Linked DNA regions of Amycolatopsis sp. NBC_01488. The protein of the gene in region 1 interacts with the protein of each later gene in a pairwise test. Links are inferred from orthologs where the notes say so. Each region holds a gene or a part of one and is shown on either strand. Other genes may lie near its edges.

The links.
Region 2: the proteins of rplI (region 1) and lon interact in binary tests that used the Escherichia coli proteins (3 or more experiments, as listed by UniProt). The link is inferred for Amycolatopsis sp. NBC_01488 from one-to-one orthologs.

What each region holds. Positions count from the first base shown.
Region 1 is NZ_CP109434.1:2,449,213-2,452,694, forward strand. Bases 274-3,032 are described here. They hold rplI (50S ribosomal protein L9), read right to left. Parts: upstream 2,003-3,032; coding sequence 1,544-2,002; downstream 274-1,543. Other genes in these bases: OG738_RS11755 (hypothetical protein), read right to left, coding at 274-465; OG738_RS11760 (DUF3558 domain-containing protein), read right to left, coding at 467-1,069; OG738_RS11765 (hypothetical protein), read right to left, coding at 1,066-1,416; rpsR (30S ribosomal protein S18), read right to left, coding at 2,017-2,265; OG738_RS11780 (single-stranded DNA-binding protein), read right to left, coding at 2,309-2,827. In the rest of the region: more of OG738_RS11755, read right to left, coding at 1-273; more of rpsF, read right to left, coding at 3,033-3,171; OG738_RS11790 (hypothetical protein), read right to left, coding at 3,274-3,482.
Region 2 is NZ_CP109434.1:1,713,776-1,717,215, reverse strand. What follows is about bases 3-3,017. They hold lon (endopeptidase La), read right to left. Parts: upstream 2,704-3,017; coding sequence 301-2,703; downstream 3-300. Other genes in these bases: OG738_RS08130 (SAM-dependent methyltransferase), read right to left, coding at 2,804-3,017; OG738_RS08140 (class I SAM-dependent methyltransferase), read left to right, coding at 3-234. Outside these bases: more of OG738_RS08140, read left to right, coding at 1-2; more of OG738_RS08130, read right to left, coding at 3,018-3,440.

The DNA of each region.
Region 1 (3,482 bases):
CCGGTCGGTGTCGGTCGTCCACGGCGTGATCGAGTTGAGCAGGTTGTTCTTCGGCGGGTCCTTCGGGACTTCCTGCACCTTCGCGTGCACCGTGGTGAACGCGGTGTTCTGCTCGCCGAGGTACTTGTCGGAGTCGGTGAGCTTGGTGCCCGAGTCCTCCATCCACACCCGCAGCGGGTGCGCGCCCGCGTTCTGCGCGGCCTCGGAGCCGCCGCCCGTCCAGGCCGCGTCCATCTCCTTGGCCAGGCTGTCGATCGTGGTGAGCCGGTCCGCGTAGGCGCCCTTGAGCCGGCTGGCCGCCGCTTGCCCGTTCTCGATCGAGCCGGTGCCGGGCCCGTGCGTGATCTTGTCCCAGATGTCGTAGCAGTCGATCTTGCGGTCACCCTGCTGCGACGTGTGGTCGTCCGAGTGCGTGGTCGCCATGTTGTAGGCGGCGAAGCCGCCGAGCAGCACCAGCTCCAGCATCTCAGCCCTCCTTCAAGGTGTGGATCATCGCCTCACCGAACTTCTGCGCCACCGAGCACGGGTCCGACGCGCCCGAGCCGTGGTCGTACTGGACCAGGATGTTGACCGCCAGCTGGTCGGTCACCCCGACGAACAGGCCGCACTTGCCGTCCTTGCGGTCGTCCAGCGCGGCGGCGTAGACGGCCGGGTACCCGTCCGCCTGCGTCTCGCCGAAGTAGGCGTCGTTCGCCTTGGTGTCGTAGACGTCCTGGAGGCCGTTCTTGTTCGCCGTCACCGTGGTCACGTCGATCTGGTTGCCCGGGTCGGCGGCTTCCTGGAACGTGCAGCTGGGGCCGTTCGCCGTGCTGCGCGAGGTACCGTCGCCGAGGCTCAGCGTGGCGCGGCCGTCCGCGTTGATGGTGGTGCAGGCGTCCGAAGTGATGTTCGCGGCGTTCAGCGGCTCCGGCACCCGCGGCGCGGAGTCGGCGGCGGAGCGGGAGGTCTCGCTGCTGCTGGAGTCCGTCGTCTCCGCCGGGTTCGCGGTGCCCCGCGTCTTGGCGGAGCAACCGCCGACGGCGAGCACGGCGAAGACCAGTGCCGGGACGGCGAGAAGTCGTCGGTTCACGTGGCCGGGTTCCCCGTCTGCGAAAGGTCGGCCTGCGTGTCCGACTCCTTGGTGGTGATCTTCTGCTTCGCCGCGGTGAGCGCGTCGATGTAGTTCTTGACGTACTCCTGCATCTTCTGGTTCTGCTCGAGGAACGCCTTGCCGGACGGGTTCGCGAGCTTCTCCCAGTCGCCGCTGGCGAACTCCTTGCCGGGCGCCTTGACGTTCGCCATCAGGTTGGCGTCGTCGTAGTCGCGCTTGAGGTCGGCCTGGAGGTCCTGCCACTTCTTGATGACGCCGTCGATCTTGTCGGCGTCGAACGTGAAACCACCCCCGGCCGGCGCGGACATGCTGACCTGGTCACCCATCCGAGTGCGCTCCCTTCGCGTCCCGCTCCATTGTCCTACGACGGCGCCGGTGTGTCCGGCGTTCCCCCGAAACGCGTGAAGGCGGGCCGCTCCCGAAGGAGCGACCCGCCTGTCGCGGCGTACCGCCTTACTGCGAGGCCTTGACCTCGAGCCGCACGTCGACCTTGACGTCCGGGTGCAGCCGGGCGCCGACCGAGTGCTTGCCGACGGTCTTGATGTGGTCGCGCAGCTCGATGACGCGCTTGTCGAGCAGCGGGCCACCGGCCGCCTTGATCGCGTCGACGATCTCGCCGGCGGTGATCGAACCGAAGAGCTTCTTCGAGCCCTCGGCCGCCTTGCCGGTGAGCTGGACGGCGCCGAGGCCCTCCAGCGTCGCCTTGATCTCCTTGGCGTGGTCGAGGTCGCGGATGCGACGGCTCTCCTGCGCCCGCTGGATGGTGCGCACGTTCTTCTCCGCGCCCTTGGAGGCCGCGATCGCGTAGCCCCGCGGGAGCAGGTAGTTGCGCGCGTAGCCGTCCTTGACCTCGACGATGTCGCCGGGGCCGCCCAGGTTGGCCACGTCCGTGGTGAGGATGATCTTCGCCATGTCAGTGCCCTCCCTTAGCGCGCGGTCGAGGTGTAGGGCAGCAGCGCCATCTCGCGGGAGTTCTTGACCGCGATGGCGATGTCACGCTGGTGCTGGCTGCAGTTGCCGGTGACGCGACGGGCACGGATCTTGCCGCGGTCGGAGATGTACTTCCGCAGCAGGTTGGTGTCCTTGTAGTCGATCAGTTCCGGGCGGCCCTTCTTCTCGGCCTTGCAGAACACGCAGACCTTCTTCTTGGGCTTGCGGATGGGTGGCTTGGCCACTGGTTACTCCTGGAATCTCAAATCTGTGTGGGTGTGTACGAGATCAGAACGGGGGCTCGTCCGAGAAGCCGCCGCCACCGCCGCTGCTGGCGGCCGGGGCGGAACCCCACGGGTCGTCGGCCGGCATTCCGCCACCGCCGCCACCGCGGTTCCCGCCGCCACCGCCGCCGCCGAAGTCACCACCGCCGCCGCCACCGCGGCTGACCTTGTTGACCTTGGCCGTGGCGTAACGCAGCGAGGGGCCGATCTCGTCGACCTCGAGCTCGACGACGGTCCGCTTCTCGCCTTCCTTCGTCTCGAAAGACCGCTGCTTCAGGCGGCCCTGCACGACGACGCGGGCGCCGCGGGTCAGGGACTCGGCGACGTTCTCCGCCGCCTGGCGCCAGATGTTGCAGCGCAGGAACAGCGCCTCGCCGTCCTTCCACTCGCCCGACTGCTTGTCGAGCGTGCGGGGCGTGGACGCGACGGTGAAGTTCGCGACCGCCGCACCGGACGGGGTGAAGCGCAGTTCCGGGTCGGACGTGAGGTTGCCGATCACCGTGATGACGGTGTCTCCAGCCATCGGGAATACCCTTCGGCTCAGGCCTTGGCGGCAGCGGGCTTGGCCGCGGCGCGCTTGATCTCGCGACGCATGACCTTGGTGCGGAGCACGGTCTCCTGCAGCGACAGCTGGCGGTCCAGCTCCTTCACCGCGTCCGAGGACGAGTTCAGGTCGAGCAGGGCGTAGATGCCCTCCGCGTGCTTCTTGATCTCGTACGAGAGACGACGACGGCCCCAGACGTCGACCTTCTCCACGGAACCGCCCGAAGTGCGGATCACGTTGAGGAAGTTGTCCAGCGTGGGGGCGACCGTGCGCTCGTCGAGCGTGGGGTCCAGGATGACCATTACCTCGTAATGGCGTGACACAACCACTCACCTCCTATGGGCTCGCGGCCACGGACTGTCCGTGGCAGGAGGGTTTGTCCAGGTAAGGCTACCTGGGGGTACCGGCAGGGCCGGACAGCGGGGTCAGCTCGCGCGCCGCACGACCCAGGTCCGGACGAGCCCGGCCGTGACGCCGGCGAGCACGATCACCGCGAGCAGCATCGGCAGCTGGACGTCGTTCGCCGAGCCGGGCGAAGCCAGCGACTGCGCGTTGCCCGCGTCGCGGATGTCGGCGCCCTGCCCGGCCTGGTCGCCCTGGCCGGCCTGCGGCGCGGAGGCGTCGCCGGGGAGGG
Region 2 (3,440 bases), 740 kb from region 1 along the record:
CGGCGACACGGCGCGCGCCGCACCGGCATCGAGGCGTACACCCCGAGGCGGCTTCGCCACGAGCTGTGGCGGGCCGGACTGCAGCCGGAGGACACGCTGTTCTACGACGTCACCGCGCTGGTGCCGCCGCTCGACCGGCTGGACCGGCGGCACCGGCGGCCGGAGACGACCGTCGGCCGCGGCGCCGCGGGCCTGCTCGGCACCGGCTACCTGATCGCCGCGCGGCGGCTCTGACGAAGAGAACGGCCGGTTTCCCCGTGCGAGGGGGAAACCGGCCGTTTCGGGTGGCGGCGTTCGGGGTTACGCCGCCTGGGAAACCGGCGTCGAAGCCGGCGTCAGCGCGAGGTCGAGGACCTCGCGGACATTGGCCACCGCGTGCACGTCGAGCTGGGACAGCACCTCGGCCGGGACGTCGTCGAGGTCCGGCTCGTTGCGCTGCGGGATGATCACCGTCTTCATCCCCGCCCGGTGCGCCGCCAGCAGCTTCTGCTTCACGCCGCCGATCGGCAGGACGCGGCCGGTCAGCGACACCTCGCCGGTCATCGCGACGTCCGCGCGGACCACGCGGCCCGAGAGCAGCGACGCCAGCGCCGTCGTCATCGTGACGCCCGCCGACGGCCCGTCCTTCGGCACCGCGCCCGCCGGGACGTGCACGTGGATGCCGCGCTCCCGCAGGTCGCCCACCGGCAGTTCCAGCTCCGCGCCGTGCGAGCGCAGGTAGGACAGCGCGATCTGGACGGACTCCTTCATCACGTCGCCGAGCTGGCCGGTCAGCTGCAGCCCGGACGCGCCGGACTCCTTGTCCGCCAGCGACGCCTCGATGTAGAGGACGTCACCGCCGGCCCCGGTCACCGCCAGGCCCGTCGCGACGCCCGGGATGGACGTCCGCTGGGTCGACGCGGGCAGCGACGACTCGGGCAGGTGCCGCGGCCGGCCGAGGTAGGTGTCGAGATCCGGGGCGTCCACCGTCAGCGGCAGGGACACCTCGTCGAGCGCCACCTTGGTCGCGATCTTCCGCAGCACCTTCGCGATCGTGCGGTTCGCCGCACGCACGCCCGCCTCGCGGGTGTACTCGGCGGCGATCCGGCTGAACGCGGCGTCGGTCAGCGTGACGTCCGAAGCGCCCAGCCCGGCGCGCTCCAGCTCGCGGGGGAGCAGGTGGTCGCGGGCGATGGTGACCTTCTCGTGCTCGGTGTAGCCGTCCAGCGTGACGAGCTCCATGCGGTCCAGCAGCGGGCCGGGGATGGTCTCCAGCGCGTTGGCCGTCGCCAGGAACACGACGTCGGACAGGTCCAGCTCGACCTCGAGGTAGTGGTCGCGGAACGTGTGGTTCTGTTCCGGGTCCAGCACTTCGAGCAGCGCCGCGGTCGGGTCGCCGCGGTAGTCGGCGCCGACCTTGTCGATCTCGTCGAGCAGCACGACCGGGTTCATCGAGCCGGCTTCCTTGATGGCGCGGACGATCCGGCCGGGCAGCGCGCCGACGTAGGTGCGGCGGTGGCCGCGGATCTCCGCCTCGTCGCGGATGCCGCCCAGCGCCACCCGGACGAACTTGCGGCCCATGGCCTTCGCGACGGACTCACCCAGCGACGTCTTGCCGACCCCGGGAGGACCGGCGAGGGCGAGCACGGCGCCGGAACGGCGGCCGCCGACCGCGCCCAGGCCCGACTCGGTGCGGCGCTTGCGCACGGCCAAGTACTCGATGATGCGTTCCTTGACGTCGTCGAGGCCCGCGTGGTCCGCGTCGAGCACGGCGCGCGCGGCGGCGATGTCGTAGCTGTCCTCGGTGCGCTCGTTCCAGGGCAGCTCCAGGACGGTGTCCAGCCAGGTGCGGATCCAGCCGCCCTCGGGGGACTGCTCGGACGTGCGGTCCAGCTTGTCCACCTCGGCCAGCGCGGCCTTCTTCACGGCGTCGGGCAGCTCGGCCCCTTCGACGCGAGCGCGGTAGTCGTCGTCCTGGACGGTGCCGTCGAGCTCGCCGAGCTCCTTGCGGATGGCCTCGAGCTGGCGGCGCAGCAGGAACTCCTTCTGCTGCTTCTCCATGCCCTCGGCGACGTCCTTGCGGATGGTGTCGGTGACCTCGAGCTCGGCGAGGTGCGCCTTGCTCCACTCGAGCGCCTTCTCCAGGCGTGCGCTGACGTCGAGCGTGGTCAGCAGCTCGAGCTTCTGCTCGGTGTCGAGGTACGGCGCGTTGCCGGACAGGTCGGCGATCGCGGAGGCGTCCTCGACCTGCTGGACGGCGTCGATCAGCTGCCAGCCGCCGCGCTGCTGGAGGATCGAGATGACGACGGCCTTGTACTCGGCCGCGAGCTTGGCGGTCTGGTCGTCCGTGGTCTCGGTGGCGTCCTCGGCGTGCACCCAGCGGGCCGCGCCGGGGCCGTCGGCGATCCGGCCGACGAGCGCGCGGCTCGTGCCGCGCAGCAGGACGGCGGCCTTGCCGCCAGGCACGCGGCCGATGCGCTCGACCGTCGCGACGGTGCCGAACTCGGCGTACTCGCCGTGGACGCGCGGGACGATCAGGACCTCGGCCTTGGTGGCGCCGGTCGACCGGATGCCGGGGAACGAGGCCTGGCTCGGCGTCTTGGCCTGGGCGGACTCCACCGCTGCCCGCGTCTCGGTGTCGGTCAGGTCGAGCGGGACGACCATGCCCGGCAGCACGACGTCGTCATCGAGCGGGAGCACGGGCAGGAGGCGGGTGTCGGACATGTGCACTCCTCGTGTAGTTGAGTCTGCCTAGCTCAACTCTCCGAAGGGTGGGTTTGTTTCCGATGGTGCGTTCGCCCACAGCGATCAGTAAAAGCCCAGTTCAGAGGCCTGGGCGACGCGCGACGGCACACCACGCGAAGGGGCGCGTCTCGGCGTCGATCGGCGTCGGCGGCGTCTCCGGGCGCCAGTCCGGCAACGATGTCATCCCCGGCGGGAGCAGCGGCCAGCCGCCGAACCACGGGAGCAGCTCGTCCGCGGATCGCAGCCACGCGGGGTTCGACGTCGCCTGGTACGCCTCGATGAAGCGGCGAACCTCGGCCGCGCGGTCCGGCGGGGCGTCGTCCCGGCACGTGCCGTGCGTCAGCGCCAGCCAGCTGCCCGGCGCGAGCTTCGACCGGTACGTCGCCATCAGGCCGTCCGGGTCGTCCGACGGGCCGATGAAGTGCATGACCGTGATCATCAGCAGGCACACCGGCCGCGACCAGTCGATCAGCTCGCGCGTGACGTCGTCTCCGAAGATCTCCTTCGGGCGGCGGATGTCCCGCTCGACGAGCCCCGCCCAGTCCGTGGCGCCTTCGCGCTCCAGGATCAGCCGCGAGTGCGCGGCCGCCACCGGCTCGTAGTCCACGTAGACCACCGACGCCCGCTCACCGGCGGGCAGCCGGTCCCGGACGATCTCGTGCACGTTGCCCGCCGTCGGCACGCCCGAGCCGAGGTCGACGAACTGGCGGACGCCG